3 regions of the uncultured Rossellomorea sp. genome follow, and region 2 is predicted to be linked to each of the others. Evidence: riboswitches for the same ligand, from Rfam matches in the RefSeq annotation. Region 2 holds a riboswitch; each other region holds the start of a gene.
The links. A riboswitch is a leader RNA that binds a small molecule or an ion and turns the genes downstream of it on or off. The one in region 2 is predicted to bind S-adenosylmethionine.

Region 1 (7,386 bases), on a different contig from region 2:
CCAGTCATCTCTCACTCAGCTTACATTGCCGATTATGTGACCATCTCCGGGGATGTCGAGATCGGGGAAGAGTCCAGTATTTGGTTTAACACCGTCATCAGAGGGGATGTCGCTCCAACGAAAATCGGTAATAAAGTAAATATACAGGATAATTCCATTCTCCATCAGAGTCCAAATAACCCTCTTATTCTTGAAGATGAAGTAACCGTCGGCCATGGAGTGATTCTACATAGCTGCAAAATTCGAAAGAAAGCGTTAATCGGTATGGGATCCATTATTCTCGATAATGCTGAAATTGGTGAAGGAGCTTTTATTGGAGCAGGAAGCCTTGTTCCTCAAGGGAAAGTCATTCCTCCTAATACGCTGGCATTCGGCAGGCCAGCAAAAGTAGTGAGAGAGCTAAACGAACATGATATTAGCGAAATGAAGCGCATTTCCAGAGAATACGCTGAAAAAGGACAATATTATAAAAGCATCAAACCATTTTAACTTCTTATACTTGGGATACCCCATCCTTCATTAGATTACTCATGTAATATTTTCAGGTGTAACACGTGTGATTGTTTCCTCGAACAGGTTTTATCTGCCGTTTTAGAAATATATCTGCCAGTATCGGGATATGTCTGCCATGTGACACAAACTAATAAATTTCGCCGAATCAATTAGAAATGCCACTCATCAAAAAGAGACCAACACCCATAAAGTGTTGGTCTCTTTGATCTTATCTTATTCGCCTAACGCTTCTGCTTTTAATGCTTCAGCTTTGTTTGTACGCTCCCAAGGAAGATCAATATCGTTACGGCCGAAGTGTCCGTAAGCAGCTGTTTGCTTGTAGATCGGACGACGAAGGTCCAGCATTTTGATGATGCCAGCAGGACGAAGGTCAAAGTTGTTGCGGACAACATCAATCAATACGTCTTCTGATACTTTACCCGTTCCGAATGTGTCGATTGAAATAGATACCGGTTGAGCAACACCGATTGCATACGCTAATTGAACTTCACATTTTTCAGCTAAACCAGCTGCTACAATGTTCTTCGCTACGAAACGTGCTGCATATGCCGCTGAACGGTCCACTTTCGTTGCATCCTTACCAGAGAATGCACCGCCACCATGACGAGCATATCCGCCGTATGTGTCAACGATGATTTTACGTCCTGTTAAACCTGCATCACCTTGTGGTCCACCGATAACGAAACGACCTGTCGGGTTGATGAAATATTTTGTTTGCTCATCGATCAGTTCTTTCGGTACAACCGGATCGATGACATATTCCTTCAAGTTACGCTGGATTTGCTCAAGCGTTACTTCAGGGTGATGTTGAGTAGAGATAACGATCGTGTCGATTCGAACCGGCTTGTCGTTTTCATCATATTCAACTGTTACTTGCGTTTTTCCATCAGGACGTAAGTAAGGAAGAATTTCTTCTTTACGAACTTCCGTTAAGCGACGGGAAATTTTGTGAGCAAGGGAAATGGGAAGAGGCATAAGCTCTTTCGTTTCATTACAAGCGAATCCAAACATTAACCCTTGGTCACCTGCTCCGATTGCATCGATCTCCTCATCCGTCATTTGTCCTTCACGGGCTTCAAGTGCCTGGTCTACCCCTTGAGCGATATCAGCAGATTGCTCATCGATGGATGTCAATACTGCACATGTTTCAGCGTCAAAGCCGTATTTCGCACGAGTGTAGCCAATTTCACGGATTGTTTCGCGAACGATTTTCGGAATATCGACATACGTACTAGTTGTAATTTCACCTGCAACAAGTACAAGACCCGTTGTAACAGACGTTTCACATGCTACACGAGCATTAGGGTCATTGGTAAGAATTGCATCAAGAATTGAATCAGAAATTTGGTCACAAATTTTATCTGGATGTCCTTCGGTTACGGACTCAGATGTAAACAGACGACGTTTAGTTGACATCAAGGTTCCTCCTTAAGCTATTTGTTAGACTTTGATCTAACAAAACATTAAACAGATACGGTACTCATTCCCTAAGTAGTATGAAGTAAACATGGTTTTTTTATAAAAAAATCATGAATTATGTGCATTTGATCCTCTATAAACAGAAAAAACCCTTCCTCATGATTAAAGCAATAGAGGAAAGGTTTCAGATCATAGCCGCGCCTTTTCTCTCTTATCGTTCAAGGTTCATAGACCTTGCCTCAGTTTAGCACCTTCGCTTAATCGGATCGTTTCAAAGTATAAGATCCATTCACTATTTAGCAGGTTGCTGGGTTTCATAGGGTCTGCTCCCTCCACCAGCTCAGGATAAGAGTATCCGTTCAAGGAACAATGATAACGTTTAGGACTAGAGGTGTCAACTTTTTTTCGAGTGACAGGTTTAACCAATCTTTTAGCCTCTTTTTATGACTTCAACCTATTTTTCTTCATTAAAATAACCTAATGGGGTAATGAGGCTAAACATTTAGATTTTTTCTTCATATATATAAGAAGAAACAAGCTGTATTTGGACGAAAAATGTGACAAAATGAAGACACATTATAAAATTAAATAAATAGTATAGACTAATAGCTTGATTGTGTTATACTATTTTTGTGAAGTAAGCGATGCCATTAAATAAATTTATATAAAGGAAGGGTTCTAATGAATTCAGTGAGCATGTCTAATGAATTAACAGAATTACTTAACGGTCAAAATATTCAGGAACAATTATCTGTTTCCCAACTAGTTGAAAAAGTCCTTCAACGCAATGAAGGCGTTTTAACATCATCAGGTGCAGTCAGAGCAGAAACTGGTAAATACACAGGACGCTCTCCTAAGGATAAATTTATTGTTGAAGAACCATCCACGAAGGATAAGATTGAGTGGGGTTCTGTCAATCAACCCATCTCTTCAGAATCATTCGATAAACTATATACAAAAGTGATCAATTACTTAAAAGAAAAAGAAGAAGTGTTCTCATTCCAAGGGTTCGCAGGTGCAGACCCAAAACATAGACTGCCGATTCAGGTTATCAACGAATTTGCTTGGCATAATCTTTTCGCTCATCAATTATTCATTCGCCCGACAGAAGAAGAGCTAAAGGGTCACCAATCAGAATTCACAATCGTTTCTGCTCCGAACTTCAAGGCGGATCCCGAAGTTGACGGAACTCATTCTGAAACATTTATCATTGTATCATTCGAAAGAAGAATTGTCCTGATTGGTGGTACTGAGTATGCAGGTGAAATGAAAAAATCGATTTTCTCTGTCATAAACTACGTGCTTCCTGAATCCGATATCCTTTCCATGCACTGCTCTTCAAACGTGGGACGCGAAGGCGATGTGGCATTGTTCTTCGGTTTATCCGGAACTGGAAAAACGACTTTATCCGCAGACCCTAACCGCCGTTTGATCGGCGATGATGAACACGGTTGGTCTCCAAACGGTGTTTTCAATATCGAAGGCGGCTGCTACGCTAAATGTATCGGTCTGACACGTGAGAAAGAGCCACAAATCTTCGATGCCATCCGTTTCGGTTCTGTCCTTGAAAATGTTGTCCTTGATGACAATTCCCGCATCCCGGATTATGAGGATAACACATTAACTGAAAACACTCGTGCTGCATACCCTCTTCAAGCGATGGAAAACATCGTTGAACCAAGTGTTGCAGGACATCCAAATACAATCGTATTCTTAACGGCAGATGCATTCGGGGTATTACCTCCAATCAGCAAACTGACGAAAGAACAAGCAATGTACCACTTCTTAAGTGGATATACATCGAAGCTTGCAGGTACGGAGCGTGGGATCACTTCACCACAAGCAACGTTCTCAACATGCTTTGGCTCACCATTCCTGCCACTTCCTGCAACTCGTTATGCCGAGATGCTTGGGAAGAAAATCGATGAGCACAATGCACAGGTATTCTTAGTGAACACCGGGTGGACTGGTGGAGAATACGGTGTTGGTAACCGCATGAAGTTATCTTACACTCGTGCTATGGTTCAAGCAGCTCTTGAAGGCGAACTGACTCACGTTGAAACAGAAACGGACGACATCTTCGGTCTGAACATCCCTGTTCACGTTCCTGGTGTTCCTGACGAAGTGCTGCAACCAAAAAGAACATGGTCCAATGAAGCAGCATATGAAGTGAAAGCAAAAGAACTAGCCCACAAATTCAACGAGAACTTCAAGAAATTCTCAAACGTACCATCTGAAATCGAACTTAAAGGCGGTCCATCCGTTAAATAGTCTACTATACAAAGGTCCGTCCCTCATTCTTGAGGGACGGACCTTTGTTATGGTTATAATCCTTTTTTACGGCCGGTGATTCTGTTAAATAAAAAGACTACAATGGCAATAACGAGTAAGATATGGATGATGGCTCCTCCGATTTTAAAGATCCATCCGAGCAACCAAAGGACTAAAAGAATTCCAATAATGGTCCAAAGCATGAGTTTCCCTCCTAATAACTGTGATTGATGCTAAGATTCCCTATTTCCATAAATTTAAAACCATACATGGTATTTCACATATAAAAATATACAACCATTAGTAACTTCTGTTAGTCACGCTGAATTTACTCAATAAAATTCTTGCTCTCATTAAATTTTCCTAAAAATAATACTTTACTAAATATTTCTAATTTTGTATGATAATGATTAAAATTCACGGAGGGGAATCAAGATGATCAGACAACTTACAGAACAGGATCATGATATTTGTCAGCAACTCATTCAGCAGCAGCCGGCTGAAAATTTGTTTATTATCGGGGACATTGAAGCCTTTGGGTATGAACAGGATTTTCAGAAAATTTGGGGCGACTTTGATGCGAAAGGGAATTTGAGGGGAATCCTCCTTAAGTACAGAGAAAACTTCATCCCTTTTTCCATGGGTGAATTTGATGCGGAAGGGTTTGCCAGAATCATCAATGGGACTGAAGACTACAGCATCGTTTCCGGATTAAAAAGGATCGTGACGCAGGTTGAACCCTTTTTATCCAGAGAAACTAAATCAATAAGACATATGTATTATGCGAAATGTGACAACACGGAATCAATGAACCGACATGCCCTGCCTCATGTTAAACAGGCTACCCTCAATGATCTACCTCAACTTGTGGACCTATTGAACAGCATCCCTGAATTTAGTGGTGGTGATTTTTCTGTAGAAAAAAGAAAACACAGCATGGAAGCCGGTGTTTCCAGAAGCTATTACGTAGAGGAAGACGGAAAGTTTGTTTCTTCCGCCTCTACAACCGCCGAAAACAGTATGTCAGCGATGATTGTGGCAGTTTGTACCCATCCGGAGTACAAGAAAAAAGGATACGCTACGGAATGCATGACGAAGCTCTGTCGTGACGTATTAGAAGAAGGAAAAGAATTGTGCTTATTCTATGATAATCCTGAAGCAGGGAAAATTTATAAGCGAATCGGATTCAAGGATATAGGATATTGGTCTATGTATAAATTTTAGTCATAAAAAAAGTTGACTCCCAACAAAGAGTCAACTTTTTTCATTATGCTGCTGCTTTCCGATTCCCGATTAACCTCGCCTGAACCAGTCGTTGTCTTACAGTGATTCCAATCCAACTGGCCAGGAATGCTTTGATAAGTCCAACTACGATAAATGGATATACACCTGCTGCCATTGCCTGATTCCAGCTAAGATCGGCTACAAATTTAAGTTGAATGGTACCCAGGATCAACGTAATGATCATTCCGACTGTATTGGCAATCATCGCCATCGGAATGGTGAATTTGGTTTTTTCAAGAATGAAGCCTGTAAAGAAAGCCGCTACGATAAAGCCGAAAATATAGCCTCCCGTAGGACCGACCAGTACCTGTGCCCCTCCACTGAAGCCCGCAAATACAGGAACACCCACTGCTCCCAGGGCTGCATAGCAAACCATGGCAAACGCTCCATATCGGCTTCCAAGAATCGTCGCGGTAATTCCTACTGCCAATGTTTGTCCGCTGATTGGTACGAGTGGCAGTGGAATCTCGATTTGAGCGAAAATCCCCGTAATCGCAGCAAAGATGGCACAGTGAATGATCATCCTTAGTTTTTCTCCGTTCACTTTCAAATCCCCCTTGTGTATGTAAACTATGTATAACATTAAGTTAACACAATTGAAAGGATTTTGGGAAGCTTATTTTTCTTCCCTCTCGTTTTTTAACTGGGAGCATAAACATTACATATCATTTCTTTAGCCTGCCATTCTAAAGCGGTTTTTAATGTAACCCTCCCTTTTGGGAACTCATCAATCCCCTTATCACTCACCAAATATAGGATAGTGCGATTTGGCTGATGTTCATTAAATACTTGAATGATTCTTCCTATGGCTATGTATGGCATTTTCTTTCTCTCCTTATGAGCAGGACGCACTTCCTTTCACCTGCGCCCTGCGTTTTGTAAAGGTGGATCACACGAGCGTACAGCTACACTCGATCATATTTCTCTTCGTTCTCCGTCTATTATCTTTCATTTTTAAGAAGCACTTCTTCACGCACTTGTTCCGCAGCTTCCACCATGGTTTTAAGAGCTAAGACCGTCTCATCGATCCCACGTGTTTTCAAACCACAATCCGGGTTGACCCAGAATAAATGGGGATCCAGCACTTCCAGAGCCCGATGTATATTGCGGATTAATTCTTCACGTTTCGGCACCCGTGGACTATGAATGTCATATACCCCGAGACCAATCCCTTTGTCATACGTATAATCTTCAAAAACATGGATCAACTCCCCATGACTTCTTGATGTTTCAATCGAGATGACATCAGCATCCAGATCACTGATGGCATCTATAATATCTTCAAAATCCGAATAGCACATATGTGTGTGGACCTGGGTTTGCTTCTGTACAGATGAAGTGGCCAATCTGAAGGCATAAACGGCAGCCTTTAGATATTCCTCCCAATTTTCACTCTTTAAAGGCAGACCTTCCCTAAGTGCCGGCTCATCGACTTGTATCATGCGAATCCCATGGGCTTCTAATTCCTCTATCTCTTTTTGGAGAGAAAGTGCGATTTGATTCGATACTTCATATCGTGATATATCATTCCGAATAAATGACCAATTTAGAATCGTGATCGGGCCCGTTAACATCCCTTTAACCGGTTTATCGGTTAATGATTGGGCATATACGGTTTCTTTAACCGTCATCGGTTCTTTAAAATTCACATCACCGTAAATGAGTGGTGGCTTCACACATCTGGAACCGTATGATTGTACCCATCCAAACTTCGTAAATTGAAAACCATCTAATTTCTCACCAAAGAATTCAACCATATCAGTCCGCTCGAATTCCCCATGTACAAACACATCAAGACCTATTTGTTCCTGAATTTCAATCCAGCGTTTTATTTCCGCATGAATATATTGTTGATACTCCCCATCAGAAAGTTCTCCCTTCCTCCATTTCAACCTTTGC
Region 2 (7,386 bases):
CCGATATTGATGGCGGCGGATATCCTTCTATTCCAAACGGAACTGGTTCCTGTCGGTAAAGATCAAATTCAGCATGTCGAAATTGCAAGGGACATTGCAGAAAACTTTAATAAGCAATATGGCGAAACATTTGTTCTTCCCGATTATGTGATACAGGAAGAAACATCTGTTCTACCGGGACTTGATGGACGAAAAATGAGTAAAAGCTATAACAATACCATCCCATTATTTGAAGAATCAAAAAAGCTTCAAAAACTAATCAATAAAATCAAAACAGATTCTTCACCCCCTGAGGAGCCTAAGGATCCTGAATCGTCCGTCATATTTTCGCTTTATAAGGAATTTGCAACATCCGATCAAGTTGAAGAAATGAGAAGGAGATTTCAAGGCGGAATAGGGTGGGGAGAAGCGAAAAAAGAGCTATTCCAAGTCATGAATTCATTTATCGAGGAACCTCGATCCAAATATGAAGAACTAATAGCCAACCCCAAGAGGCTGGATGCCATTTTAAAAGAAGGAGCCGATAAAGCAAGAGAAAAGACGATTCCATTTATGAAAGAAATTAAAAGGAAAATGGGTATCTTTCATTAAATAAAATGAATCGCTCTATTTTTTTGAATTCAGCCATTCATCTGGAGTTGATTGGAGGGAATGTGCGGACCTCTGCAAGAATATAGAAGCAGACGAAAAACGGCTCAAAAAGTTGCGTCACTATGTATGCTTCATTTTCGGATAATTCATAATTCTCATTGACATTTGTTCTTCTTTGTTATAAGTTATGGGAAAGTTATTTTTCACAAAATCATATAGTTTCTTATCAAGAGAGGTAGAGGGACTGGCCCGAAGACACCTCAGCAACCAGCCACAGTTTTAGGTATGGTGCTAATTCCAGCAAGTTGATGTCAACTTGGACGATAAGAGGGAGAACGAACGTACAAAACCTTCTTATTTTCATTAAGAAGGTTTTTTTGTTTTTTCCCTTTTCGTTTACAGGGAAAGAAAAGGAGAGAAGAATATTGAAAAAACATATTGATACTTTGCTTGTCCAGGCGGGAAACCGGAAAGATCCTGCAACGGGTGCTGTGAGCCTACCCATTCATTTATCGACTGCTTATGAACATAAGGGGATTGGGCAATCGACAGGCTATGATTACACAAGAACAGGAAATCCAACCCGCGCAACCTTAGAAGACACCCTCACTCAATTGGAAGAAGGGCACAGAGGGTTTGCCTTCAGCTCGGGGATGGCAGCGATTCAGGCAATCCTTAGCTTATTTTCCAGCGGGGATGAATTGATTGTTTCGAAAGACCTATACGGCGGGAGCTACCGTTTATTCGTACAGTATGAAGCACAATATAGTATCAAATTTCATTTCGTCGATACAAGTGATGCCGGCTCCATAGAAGAACAAATTTCTAAGAGAACAAAGGCCATCTTTCTTGAAACGCCAACCAATCCATTAATGAATGAAGCAAGCATTTCTGAGGTTGCTGGAATCGCAAAGTGTAACGGGTTGCTTTTAATTGTCGATAATACCTTCTACACACCTGTTCTTCAAAAGCCACTCACTGAAGGAGCAGACATAGTTATTCACAGCGCCACGAAATACTTAGGGGGCCATAATGACGTGCTGGCAGGTGTTGTGGTTGTAAACACAGAGGAGCTGGCGGAAAAAATCTGCACCATTCAAAATTCCATCGGCGCGGTTCTCTCACCATTTGATTGTTGGCTTTTATTAAGAGGGATGAAAACCCTTAGTCTCCGAATGGCTCAACATGAAAAAAACGCAAGAAAACTAGCAAAATATCTTGAAGGGCACGAATGTGTAACGGACGTTTTATATCCGGGAAAAGGCGGCATGCTTTCCTTTCGAATCGCAAAGGAAGAATGGGTGGATCCCTTTCTCAAACACTTAAAAGTTATTACGTTTGCTGAAAGTTTAGGAGGGGTTGAAAGCTTTATCACCTACCCCGCAACCCAAACACATGCAGACATTCCCGAAGAAGAAAGAAATAGGTTGGGTATCTGCAACAGGCTCCTGCGGTTCTCTGTAGGAATTGAATTTATTGATGACCTGATTGAAGACCTGGAGAATGTATTTCAACAATTGGAAAAAGAGGTGCTTACGTATGAGTAAAAAACCATTTTCACTTCAGACGTCACTCATTCATTCTCACGGATTTGATAAAGAAACAGGAGCGGTCTCTACACCGTTACATCATGCTACAACCTTTCACCAACAGGATTTTGATCAATATGGAACATATGACTACAGCCGTTCGGGAAATCCGACGAGGGAAACTGTTGAAGAAACGATAGCTGAATTGGAAGGTGGAGTAAGAGGCTTTGCCTTTTCATCAGGGATGGCGGCAATCTCCACAAGCTTTTTATTATTATCGAGTGGCGACCACGTTCTAGTATCAGAAGAAGTGTACGGTGGGACATACAGAATGATTACAGAGGTCCTCACTAAATTTGGGATTGAATATTCATTTGTGAACATGAAGGATCTTCATGAAGTGGCTTGTTCAATTAAACACAATACGAAAGTGATTTATATGGAGACACCTTCCAATCCGCTTCTGAACATCACCGATATTGAAGGAGTCGTGAAGCTTGCCAAGGCGAATGGATGTTTAACGTTTCTGGATAATACCTTCATGACTCCCCTGCTGCAAAGACCGATCAGCTTAGGTGTTGATGTTGTTCTTCACAGTGCCACTAAGTTTCTTGCCGGACATAGTGACGTCTTGGCGGGGCTCGCGGTAACGGGAAATGAAGAGATTGCCAGGAAGCTTGCTTTCTTGCAGAATTCTTTCGGTGCGGTCCTCGGTGTCCAGGATTGCTGGCTGCTCTTAAGAGGGCTGAAAACACTGCATGTACGATTGAAGGAATCATCAGAATCGGCTTATAAGATTGCGAGCTTCTTAGAAAAGAGAAAGGAAGTAGAAGAAGTGTATTATCCAGGCTTGAGCTATCATCCCGGTCGTGAAATTCAAGTCCGACAAGCAGAGGGTCCTGGAGCGGTTCTTTCCTTCCGGTTAAAGGGTGCAGAGGAAGTGAAGCAACTCATACAAAATGTAAACATTCCCGTATTCGCCGTAAGTTTAGGAGCTGTTGAATCAATTCTATCCTATCCATCAAGGATGTCACATGCTTCTATGCCGAAAGCTGAACGGGAAAGGAGAGGGATTACTGATGGTTTATTACGATTATCAGTAGGACTTGAAAACGTGGATGAATTGATTAACGATCTTCAAAAAGGTTTAGATAGTATACAAAAGACCAACCGAAACAACGTTATAAATTTATAAAAAGGAGGGAATGTCATGAAGCCGTTGCTAGAAGCACTGAAAGAGAGAATCTTGATTGCAGATGGGGCCATTGGAACGTTGTTGTATTCATATGGAGTGGACAGATGCTTTGAAGAATTGAATCTTTCCCACCCAAATGAAGTGTTGAAAGTCCATAAGGAGTATATTGATGCAGGAGCAGATATCATTCAGACCAATACGTATGGAGCCAATTATCAAAAGCTTTCCAGATACGGAATGGAGGATTCGGTTAAGGAAATAAATACAGCTGCAGTGCGTCTAGCAAGAAAAGCCGCTGGTGTTAACACCTATATTCTGGGGACCATCGGGGGAATCAGGGGCATTAAACAAAATGTGTCGCTGGAAGAAATCAAAAGAAGCTTTCGGGAACAGCTTTACTGTTTATTATTAGAAGGTGTAGATGGCATCCTGCTTGAGACCTATTATGATTTCGAGGAATTAACCACGGTTTTAAACATTGTCAAACGTGAAACGGACATTCCTGTCATTGCTCAAGTTTCTCTACATGAAACAGGAGTTCTTCAAAATGGAATGGAGATAAAAGACGCACTTCAGCAATTAGAATTATTAGGGGCCGATGTTGTCGGTATCAATTGCCGCATGGGGCCATTTCATATGGTGAACTCATTAGAGGAAGTTCCATTACCTAAAAGGGCATTTCTTTCCGTCTATCCAAACGCCAGTCTGCCAAACTATGAAGAAGGTCGATTCTATTACTCTGCTGAGCCTGATTACTTTGGGGATATAAGCAATGAGTTGCGACTGCAAGGTGCAAGAATCATTGGAGGCTGCTGTGGAACCACACCTGATCACATTCGTTCTGTAGCAAGCAGATTAAAAAGCCGTGAGCCTGTTAAAGAGAAAGTGGTGAAAGCAAAAAAGGTTGTTCAGTTATCATCACCTTCAATCAGGGGAAACTTGCTGCATGAGCATGTAAGAGAAAAGAAAACACTCATTGTTGAACTCGATCCACCTAAACATCTCGACACGAAGCTGTTCTTCCAAGGGGCTGAGGCATTAAAGAAAGCTGGAATTGACGCACTCACGCTTGCTGATAATCCGTTAGCATCTCCTCGTATTAGTAATGACGCCATTGGGAGTCTGGTCAGGTCCAAATTTGATCTTACACCTTTAGTTCACATCACTTGCAGGGACCGTAACCTGATAGGACTTCAATCCCATCTTATGGGATTGCACACGTTGGGCATTCACAATATTTTAGCGATTACGGGTGACCCGGCGAAGATTGGTGACTTTCCTGGGGCAGCATCCGTTTATGATTTATCTTCCCTTGAACTTATTGAACTCATCAAACAAAACAATGAGGGGATATCCTTTTCCGGTAAGTCACTCCGGGAACGTACTCAATTTTCAGTAGGAGCGGCCTTTAATCCAAATTTCCGTCATTTAGACGCTTCTGTAAAAAGGCTTGAAAAGAAAAAGAAAGCCGGAGCTGACTATTTCATTTCTCAACCGATCTTTGGGAAAGAACAGCTGATTCAAGTACATGAAGCTACGAAGCATTTAGATGTTCCGATCTTTATCGGAATCATGCCATTAATCAGTTCGAGAAATGCTGAGTTTCTCCATCATGAAGTACCGGGAATCAATGTTCCAGAAGAAACAAGAAAAAGAATGAAGGAAGCGGGAAGTGATCCTGTAGTTGCAAGAGCAGTTGGAATGGATATTGCAAAAGACTTACTTGATACAGCAATAGATCTTTTTAATGGGATTTATCTTATCACGCCTTTTGTCAGGTACGATATGAGCATTGAACTGATTCATCATATACAAGAGAAAACCAGCACAGAAAGAGAGGTTCCCTATGGCCATCACTTTGTTTGAAGAACAGCTTAGGAAAAAAATACTCGTACTCGATGGAGCAATGGGAACGATGCTTCAACAAGCGAATTTATCCCCAGAGGATTTTGGTGGAGAAGAGCTTGAAGGATGTAATGAAAATCTGGTTTTAACAGCGCCGGAGGTCATCTATCAGATTCACCTGGAATATTTGAAAGCAGGGGCTGATGTGATTGAAACGAATACGTTTGGGGCAACCCCCATTGTGTTGGACGAATATGATATAGGATCTAAAGCATACGAAATCAATAAAGTAGCAGCTGAAATCGCCAAAAAAGCAGTAGAAGATGTCTCAACTTCCGAGTGGCCCAGGTTTGTTGCAGGATCTCTCGGTCCCACTACCAAAACCTTATCTGTTACAGGAGGGGTAAGCTTCGATGACTTAGTAGACAACTACCGGGTTCAAGCAGAAGGTCTTCTCGATGGAGGAGTCGATGTCCTGTTACTTGAAACGAGTCAGGATGCGTTAAATGTAAAAGCAGCAAACCTCGGAATTCGAACTGCTTTTGAATCAAGAGGGAAAGTGATCCCCATTTTGTTATCCGGAACCATTGAGCCTATGGGCACTACACTCGCCGGCCAGAACATCGAAGCATTTTATTTATCCCTTGAACATTTAAACCCTTTGGTAGTTGGTCTAAACTGCGCAACAGGACCTGAATTTATGCGTGACCATATCCGTTCCTTATCAAGCTTAGCCACTACCTATGTAAGCTGTTATCCGAATGCAGGACTTCCTGATGAAGAAGGAAATTACAATGAGACGGCTGATTCACTCAGTATAAAGATGAAAGGTTTTGCTGAGAAAGGCTGGGTGAATCTTGTTGGAGGGTGCTGTGGAACGACACCGGAGCATATTCGTGCCCTTTCAAATGTGGTAAAGGGATTACCTCCTCGTAAACCCAATGAGTCTCACCCTCATGCGGTGTCGGGAATTGAAGCGTTCGTCTATGAGGATGCAGACAGAAGACCGATTCTGGTCGGAGAGCGGACGAATGTCATCGGTTCACGTAAATTTAAACGATTGATTGCAGAAAATAAGATAGAAGAAGCGTCAGAGATTGCGAGAGCACAAGTGAAAAATGGAGCTCAGGTGATCGATATCTGCCTTGCAGATCCCGATCGTGAAGAAGTAGATGATATGAATGTATTTATCCAGGAGGTTGTGAAAAAAGTAAAAGTTCCACTTGTCATTGATTCAACGGATGAGAAAGTGCTAGAGACCGCTTTAAAATATTCTCAAGGGAAAGTAATCATTAACTCGATTAATCTTGAAGACGGAGAGGAGCGGTTTGAGAAGATTACAAAGCTGATGAAGGAATACGGAGCGGCGGTTGTAGTAGGGACGATTGATGAAAAAGGAATGGGTGTATCAGTCGCACGTAAGGTAGACATTGCCCTTCGTTCACATAAACTGTTAACAGAGAAATATGGGGTTGCCTCAGAAGACATCATCTTTGACCCTCTCGTATTCCCTGTGGGAACAGGGGATCAGCAATATATCGGTTCAGCCAATGCCACCGTTGAAGGGATAAGACGGATTAAGGAAGCCTTACCTGAATGCCCTCATATCTTAGGGGTTAGTAATGTTTCTTTTGGACTGCCTCCTGTCGGAAGAGAAGTCCTCAATGCTGTGTATCTTTATCACTGTACAAAAGCGGGCCTTGATTATGCCATAGTCAATACGGAAAAACTAGAGCGCTTTGCCTCTATTCCTGAAGAAGAAGTTCGAATGGCGGAGAAACTCTTATTTGAAACGACGGATGAAACCCTGGCTGAATTTACAGCATTTTATAGAGGGAAAAAGAAAGAAGTAAAGGTACCCGTCAATACTATGAATCTAGAGGAGAGACTGGCTCATTATGTGGTGGAAGGGACGAAGGAGGGACTGATTGCCGATTTAAATATCGCCTTGGAGAAATATGATGCTCCCCTGGATATCATCAATGGCCCCCTTATGGCCGGAATGAGTGAAGTCGGAAGATTATTTAATGATAACCAGCTGATTGTAGCGGAGGTATTACAGAGTGCCGAAGTCATGAAAGCATCCGTTGCTCATTTGGAACCACATATGGAACAAACGGAAAGTTCATCTTCGAAAGGCAAAGTGATCTTAGCTACGGTTAAGGGGGATGTTCATGATATCGGTAAGAATCTCGTTGATATTATTCTCAGTAATAATGGATATAA
Region 3 (7,386 bases), on a different contig from region 2:
TCTTTTCTCTCTTGTTTCATATAGTAGAAAGCATCCGCACTCTTCACTTCAGGAACATGAGCGAAGTTATAATGGGGTGGAATCGCAGAGCTGGTCGCCCATTCAAGCGTACGTCCATCCCAAGCATCCCCTGATAGTTCCCGTTTTGCAAAACGATAGCTATAGTAGACGTTATAGACGATGATCATGAATCCTACTCCCATTCCGAAAGCCCCGACAGAAGAGATGACATTCAATGCTGTCCAGCCATCTTCTGGTCCGTATGTGTACACACGTCTTGGCATACCGGAAAACCCTAAGACGAATTGCGGTAAGAAACATACATTGAAACCGATAGAGAAGAACCAGAAAGCCCATTTTCCGATTCGTTCATTCATCTTATGACCAAACATTTTTGGATACCAGTATACGAGTCCTGCGAAGCAGGCAAATACCACACCGGCAATCAGCGTGTAGTGGAAGTGAGCAACCAGGAAGTAGTTGTTGTGATATTGGAAGTCAGCTGCAGCCATACCGAGCATGACCCCTGTCACTCCACCGATCAGGAAGGTCGGAATAAACGCAACGGACCACATCATGGCGACGGTAAATTCAATCCGCCCCTTGTAAAGAGTACCCAACCAGTTGAATATCTTGATCCCGGTCGGTATGGCGATCGCCATCGTCGAAATCGAGAATACACTGTTCACCGCAGCGCTGCCCCCCATTGTAAAGAAGTGGTGAACCCACACAACGAAGCTTAACCCTGAAATGGCTACTAGTGAGATAATCATTGATTTATAACCAAACAATGTTTTTCTTGCAAATGTTGCAATGATTTCTGAGAAAATACCGAAAGCAGGCAAAATAACGATATATACTTCCGGGTGTCCCCATAACCAGAATAAATTCGACCAGAGCATCGGATTCCCGCCGGCTGTCAGCGTGAAGAAATGCGTACCGAATAATCGGTCAAATGTCATCAACGCTAATGTCACCGTTAAGATCGGGAAAGCAAATACGATGATGAATGCAGTGATCAATGTCGTCCACGTAAACATCGGCATACGAAGAAGCGTCATGCCTGGTGCACGCATTTTGATGATCGTAACAACAAAGTTGATCCCCGTTAATAATGTACCAATTCCGGAAATCTGCAAGCCAAGAAGGTAATAGTTAATTCCCGGTCCCGGACTTCCTTCGATTGCCAATGGTGCGTAGTTCGTCCATCCGGCATCCGGTGATCCACCGAATACGAATGACATATTGAAAAGGATCGCCCCAAACATGAATGACCAGAAACTTAAGTTATTCAGGAATGGGAACGCGACGTCCCTTGCACCTATTTGGAGAGGGACTACGACGTTCATTAGTCCAAGTAAGAATGGCATTGCCATGAATAGAATCATGATCGTACCATGTGTCGTAAAAATTTCATTGTAGTGCTGTGATGATAAAAATTCATTATTGGGCACCGTTAATTGCGCCCTCATTAAAAGTGCATCGACTCCTCCGCGGAAGAGCATGATCAATGCAGCAATGATATACATGATACCGATTTTTTTATGATCAACACTCGTGATCCAGTCGTTCCATAGCCATTTCCATTTTTTAAAGTATGTTAGGGTTGCGACGATCCCGATTACGGTGAAAACGATGGAAATATTGGCTCCAAGAATCAACGGATCATTGAGGATTAAATTATCCTTTATAAAATCAAACATCTAGAAGTCCTCCTTTCTTAGTGTTCATGTCCTTCGTTATTTTCATGGCCTTTATGCTCTTCATTATCATGGTCTTCATGGTGATCATGATCCTCCATGTCTCCATGATCACCATGATTTCCATGACTTGATTCAGCATCTTTATCCGCACCATGTGAAGATGCCTCTACACCATATTTCTCACGGATCGCCATGGCATATTCAGAATTCTTCCCATGGTCGACGATGGATAAGTGAGTAGATGAGAAAGTCATCTTGTCTACGGTGTCAGGAAGCATGAGCTTTTCATACGTTTCTTCCGTCAGCTTCGGCTCATTTTCCTGAGCATCTTTTACCCACTCTCTATACTTCTCTTCTTCTAACGCAACAAAATCAAACTTTTGGTGGGTCATCCCTTCACCAGTGAAGTTTGAATTTCTTCCATCATACGTTCCCGGCTCATCAGCCTGTAAGTATAAATCATTCACCATTCCCGGCATACCATAAATCTGTCCGCCGATTTGAGGCACCCAGAAAGAAGCCATGGAATCTGCAGCCGTCACCTTAAATAAAATGGGATGATCTTCCGGTACATTGACATAATTAACTGTCTCAATACCTTCCTCTGGATAACTGAAGATCCATTTCCAATCAGCAGCAGTCGCATGGATCACAATCGGATCTTTATGAGCAGTTGCTTTTGGAGCTTCCTTTAATTCATATAATGCCTTTGTATTTGGGATAGACAAGGCAATAACAATCAAAACTGGAATAAGCGTCCATATTATTTCTAATTTCGTACTCCCGTGCATTTCGGGCTTGTAATCGCTATCCTTTTTACTGCTGCGATATTTTAGGAGAATAACAGTAAAGAAGGAAAGAACGACAACCATGATGCCAAGCATATAGTAGATTGACAGCATGATGAGATCTTTCTGAACGGCCCCTACCGGCCCTTTCGGATCGAGAATGATCATTTCACTTCCCGAACTGAATATAATGATGAAAAATAATGAAACCAGACTGATCAAGACAATCAAGTATGGCTTGAATTTATTGAACATAGGGGAAATCACCTTCCTTTATGTCGGATTTATCACTGTAGCCTATACTATCAAATTCTATTAAAAGGTACCCTTGTTTCACTTAACTTTAAACAGATTTTCGAAATTTCGTCGAAGTTTATTCACAGAACGGTAACAATGTTGGAAAGAATTTCTCACATCTCAAAAAAATAACTCTCAAAATTATTTGAGAATAATTTTGAGAGCGGTTTATAGATTGATTATTGTGAGAATTTTTTACTTTTATATTTTTATGGATGCATTTACACACAAAGCATTATTCTGCGTTTTACTTTGGTGTTTTTTGAACCCACTCCCCTGTCGTCTTGATTAACTCGTTGAAGACTATATTTGACGAATAGGTATGACACGCTCCTTTAATAATGCGTTTTTCACAACTTCCCACTCGTCTTCTAGAAAATGAAGCATCATAATGAATACAATGATTCACATCTATTTCCTCATCTTCATCCCCATGGACGACCAATACATTCCCTTTAAAACGCATGGCGCACTTAATTGGCTCATAGCGCTGTAAAGATTGGAAGAATTCTTTTCTGAGCAGATATCCTTGAAATTCCACTTCTTTATTTATATCCATTTCAGTAGCATTCTCTATTCCAATAATATTCATGATATCTTGATAAGGAGTCCCCACTGCCGACCATAGCACCAGGTTCCTCACTCGTTCGTCTTTTACCGCGGTCAGTAAAGCGACCGCGCCACCTAAGCTATGGCCGATGAGAAGGACATTGTTCCGATCAATACAGGGTAATGTTTGAACATAATCAATTACGTGAACGGTCTGATCGATCAAATCTTCTATTTTATTTCTTCCATAATATCCTTCACTTTCACCACAACCAGAATAATCAAATCTGACGATTACATATTCATTTTGTGAAAGCTCTCTTGAGGCATTAACAAACAAGCGGTTAACCCCCATCTTTGTACCGATAAATCCATGGCAAATAATGATGACGGGATAAGTAGACTTCCCACCTTCTAAATAGGATGGTGGATAATGGATAGCTGCCGAGAGATTCAAATCTCTCCATTGGATGGTTACATGCTTTTCCATGGTTCACCTCTTCGTTCTAAGGGCGTTTCAATCCCGGATTTTTCAAGCTGAAATATATCTCTTCGTATTTTGTTCTGCTGCACGCTTTTTCTTTTCAGATTCTTCAATCACTACAGCTGCAGATGCATCCCCAATTACATTTGTAGATGTTCTGAACATATCAAGAATTCTGTCGACGGCTGCAACTAATCCGATGCCCTCCAATGGGAGATTTACTGAGCTCAGTACAATCGTCAGCATAATCAGACCTGCACCCGGTACCCCTTCAGCCCCGATAGAGGCAAGTATCGCTACCCCAATAACGTTCAATATTTGAGCTAAAGACAAATCCACTCCATAAAACTGGGCAATGAAGAAAACGGCAACACCTTGATAAATCGTAGCCCCATTCATATTAATGGTAGAACCCAGCGGTAAGACAAAGCTGCTTACTTCTTTAGAAACATTCAGGTTTTCTCCCTTGTATTCCGGATGGCGACAGGAAGGGTTGCTGAGCTGCTGACAGTGGTAAATGCGATTAGTCCGGCTGGAGCAATGCCCTTTATGAAATTCAAAGGGTGCATTTTCCCTCCCCATTTACTGCGGAGAAATACACCAGGCTAATGTGAAACAGGCACGCAATGGCGACAGTGATAATGATTATTAAAAGTGGTAATAAAACGGACAGTCCATGTTGTCCTTTCTTGTTCTCGTTGATACAATTTTTCTCTCTAGACATCCAACAACTATGTGTTTGCGGATCTCCATATCTGATTGGTGGAGTTTGATCAATTCATTGATTAAGAACCGCCTTCTTCCCCTTACAGATTCCCGCAAATGTTTGGACATCTCCGCCCCTCCATTAAATATTAATGAGAAAGAGTAGCCTGGTCATGGTCTTGGTGGAGACCTTGTTTTTTTCCATTCTTCACCAGACTATAGATGATTCCGGATATCCAGCCTAAAACCACCAATACATATGCTGCTGTTGATAATCCAGGACTCACTTCTCCAGCTTTTAATAATGTGTTTAAGTTGGTCAATACAATGAATCCACCTACTAATACTCCCAGCAAATAAGGTTGCAGGATCCGAACCAGCCATGCAGCAAGGGGAGCAGCAAGTACGCCACCAATGACAAAGGCACTTACCCAGAACCAGTTGAATTGTTCCCAGCCGAGAAAGATGACGAATCCTAAAGTGGCAGCTATCGTGACGACAAACTCACTTGTATCAACGGTCCCGACTACTTCTCTTGGTGTTGCATTCTTGTTTGCCAATAATACCGGTGTATTGATCGGCCCCCATCCCCCGCCTCCGATTGCATCAAAGAATCCAGCAACGGCACCCAAAGGAAAGAGGAATCGCTTTTTGGTCAGGATTGTCTTTTTGCCAACTTCTTGTCTCCTTGAGCCTGATTGTGAGAAAAATAGAAATCGAATGAAAATATATATACCTAAAATCAATAGAAAAGTAGAAATATATGGCTTGATCAATCCCCCTGGAATATTACTGAGAAATGCTGCACCAATAAAGGCACTTATGGCACCCGGGATTAATAACAACACCGCCATTCGTTTATTGACATTCCCAAATTTAAAATGTGATATTCCTGAAGCTGCCGTTGTCGCAATTTCAGACATATGAATGGAGGCTGAAGCGACAGCAGGGGCAACTCCGTAAGCTAATAAAAGTGAAGATGATGTTAAACCAAACGCCATACCCAGTGATCCATCCACTAACTGTGCAAAGAAACCTACAAGTGCAAAGATGATTAATTTTCTCATTTCGTTCCCTCTTTCTGATCTATTATTTATATTGGAATACTCGGAATTAAACCTAAAAAAAAGGCACTAAACCTGTATTAGGTTTAGAGCCTTTGGTTTTCCAATCAGCTCAAGCATTATTCCATTAAAAAACCTCTCCCAATAAGGAGAGGAATGGTTGATTCATTCAGCTCTTCCTTATCTTCCAGGCAATTTGCCTGCTGGACTTAGCACCTTCAATACATAGAGGTTGCTGCGGGATCATCAGACCAGTTTCTTCCCCCGGCTCTTCATAAGGATATGTTAAAACATAATTTATCTTAATATTCTTTCAATGTCAACACCTTTTCAAGCATTATATGCGTGTCAGACAAAATAATTCCTACTTGACAGGTAAACTTTATCTGAATTAAGATAAATTAAATCCCTTCCATATCCCCTATGCTCATTGGAAAACCAAAGGCACCCCACAATGCCTATGGTTTATTTTTTTGCTCTGTTTTCTAAATCATCTTGATTTTTTTGAAGGAGGAAGATCATGATTTCCAATCTGAACCAACTCAATCAAAGAAAAGTAATTCTTCATATTCTCGAAGCTGCCTTGCCAGAAATAAAAAAGGACCTGCACCGATTATCTCATTCACAACTTCTGGAGTATTACGAAAAAGAAATTCATACCCAACATCCACATTGTGGACTTCAATCGATCCACTTTCAATCATAACGACTCACATAAAAGAAAGCTCAGCCATCCTCTTGGCTGAGCTTTCTTTATGAGCCTTATACACTTACTTTCACCGGAGTGGCAACCCAATGACCTTTTGAGACTTCTACCAGCTCGGAATTCTCTAACTGATATTTGTCTTCATCCGTTTGCTCCTCTAGTAAGACACGTTCTTTTTGCTTCTCGATCTTTGGATCGGGGATTGGGATGGCAGAAAGCAATGATTTGGTGTACGGGTGCTTAGGATTGGAGTATAACTCTTCGCTGTCAGCCAGCTCTACAATTTTTCCTGCGTACATTACAGCAACCCGGTCACTAATATGCTTGACCATTGAGAGATCATGGGCAATAAATAAATAGGTAAGTCCGAGGCGTTGCTGCAGATCCTCTAATAGGTCTACAATTTGCGATTGAATCGAAACATCGAGAGCTGATAACGGCTCATCGCATACGATGAATTTCGGCTCTACGGCTAATGCACGGGCGATTCCGATCCTCTGCCTTTGTCCCCCAGAGAATTCATGTGGATAACGCTTTGCATGGGAGGCACTCAGTCCTACCATTTCCAATAGTTCCTCTACCCGATCTTTCCGTTCCTTCTTAGTCTTATAAAGACCGTGGATATCCAGCGCATGGCCAATAATATCAAGTACTTTGAATCTTGGATTAAGGGAAGCATATGGATCCTGAAAGATCATTTGCATATGGCGGCGCATCGCCTTCATTTCTCTTTTATTCATTCTGTTCACGGACATTCCTTGATAATAGACGTCACCTGCAGTAGGTTCATGAAGGCGAAGAATCGCTCTCCCCGTTGTGGATTTTCCAGAGCCTGATTCTCCTACAAGACCAAGAGTCTCCCCTTCCAGAATAAAGAAAGAGATATCATCCACTGCTTTAAGACGATTTCCTTTCCCCAGATCAAAGTGCTGTTGAAGAGACTTCACTTCAAGCAAGGGTCTTTCGCTCCTTGCTTGAAGTGGTGTCGGCTTCTTCTTTTTTTCTTCGTCGAGACGTGGCAAGGCATTCAGGAGCTTTAATGTATACGGATGTTTGGGCATTTCAAAAATCTCTTCAGTGGTTCCGGATT

Region 1: it holds a riboswitch for S-adenosylmethionine, as region 2 does, so the genes downstream of both, metK (methionine adenosyltransferase) here and Q1B03_RS10685 (methionine biosynthesis PLP-dependent protein) in region 2, are expected to answer to the same signal.
Region 3: it holds a riboswitch for S-adenosylmethionine, as region 2 does, so the genes downstream of both, Q1B03_RS15805 (sulfite exporter TauE/SafE family protein) here and Q1B03_RS10685 (methionine biosynthesis PLP-dependent protein) in region 2, are expected to answer to the same signal.

What each region holds. Positions count from the first base shown of each region.
Region 1 is NZ_CANKZT010000001.1:1,287,632-1,295,017, forward strand. It holds gene Q1B03_RS06645 (gamma carbonic anhydrase family protein) at 1-489, shown strand, start outside; gene metK (methionine adenosyltransferase) at 727-1,929, opposite strand; SAM riboswitch class I at 2,141-2,284, opposite strand; gene pckA (phosphoenolpyruvate carboxykinase (ATP)) at 2,614-4,203, shown strand; gene Q1B03_RS06660 (lmo0937 family membrane protein) at 4,257-4,406, opposite strand; gene Q1B03_RS06665 (GNAT family N-acetyltransferase) at 4,639-5,427, shown strand; gene Q1B03_RS06670 (biotin transporter BioY) at 5,471-6,010, opposite strand; gene metE (5-methyltetrahydropteroyltriglutamate--homocysteine S-methyltransferase) at 6,429-7,386, opposite strand, start outside.
Region 2 is NZ_CANKZT010000002.1:756,997-764,382, forward strand. It holds gene Q1B03_RS10680 (tryptophan--tRNA ligase) at 1-591, shown strand, start outside; SAM riboswitch class I at 812-921, shown strand; gene Q1B03_RS10685 (methionine biosynthesis PLP-dependent protein) at 1,017-2,138, shown strand; gene metC (cystathionine beta-lyase) at 2,131-3,315, shown strand; gene Q1B03_RS10695 (bifunctional homocysteine S-methyltransferase/methylenetetrahydrofolate reductase) at 3,331-5,181, shown strand; gene metH (methionine synthase) at 5,162-7,386, shown strand, end outside.
Region 3 is NZ_CANKZT010000004.1:266,851-274,236, reverse strand. It holds gene qoxB (cytochrome aa3 quinol oxidase subunit I) at 1-1,703, opposite strand, end outside; gene qoxA (cytochrome aa3 quinol oxidase subunit II) at 1,721-2,746, opposite strand; gene Q1B03_RS15820 (S9 family peptidase) at 3,036-3,827, opposite strand; gene Q1B03_RS15815 (dicarboxylate/amino acid:cation symporter) at 3,870-4,226, opposite strand; gene Q1B03_RS15810 (cation:dicarboxylate symporter family transporter) at 4,274-4,390, opposite strand; gene Q1B03_RS15805 (sulfite exporter TauE/SafE family protein) at 4,676-5,593, opposite strand; SAM riboswitch class I at 5,768-5,871, opposite strand; gene Q1B03_RS15800 (hypothetical protein) at 6,111-6,296, shown strand; gene Q1B03_RS15795 (ABC transporter ATP-binding protein) at 6,353-7,386, opposite strand, start outside.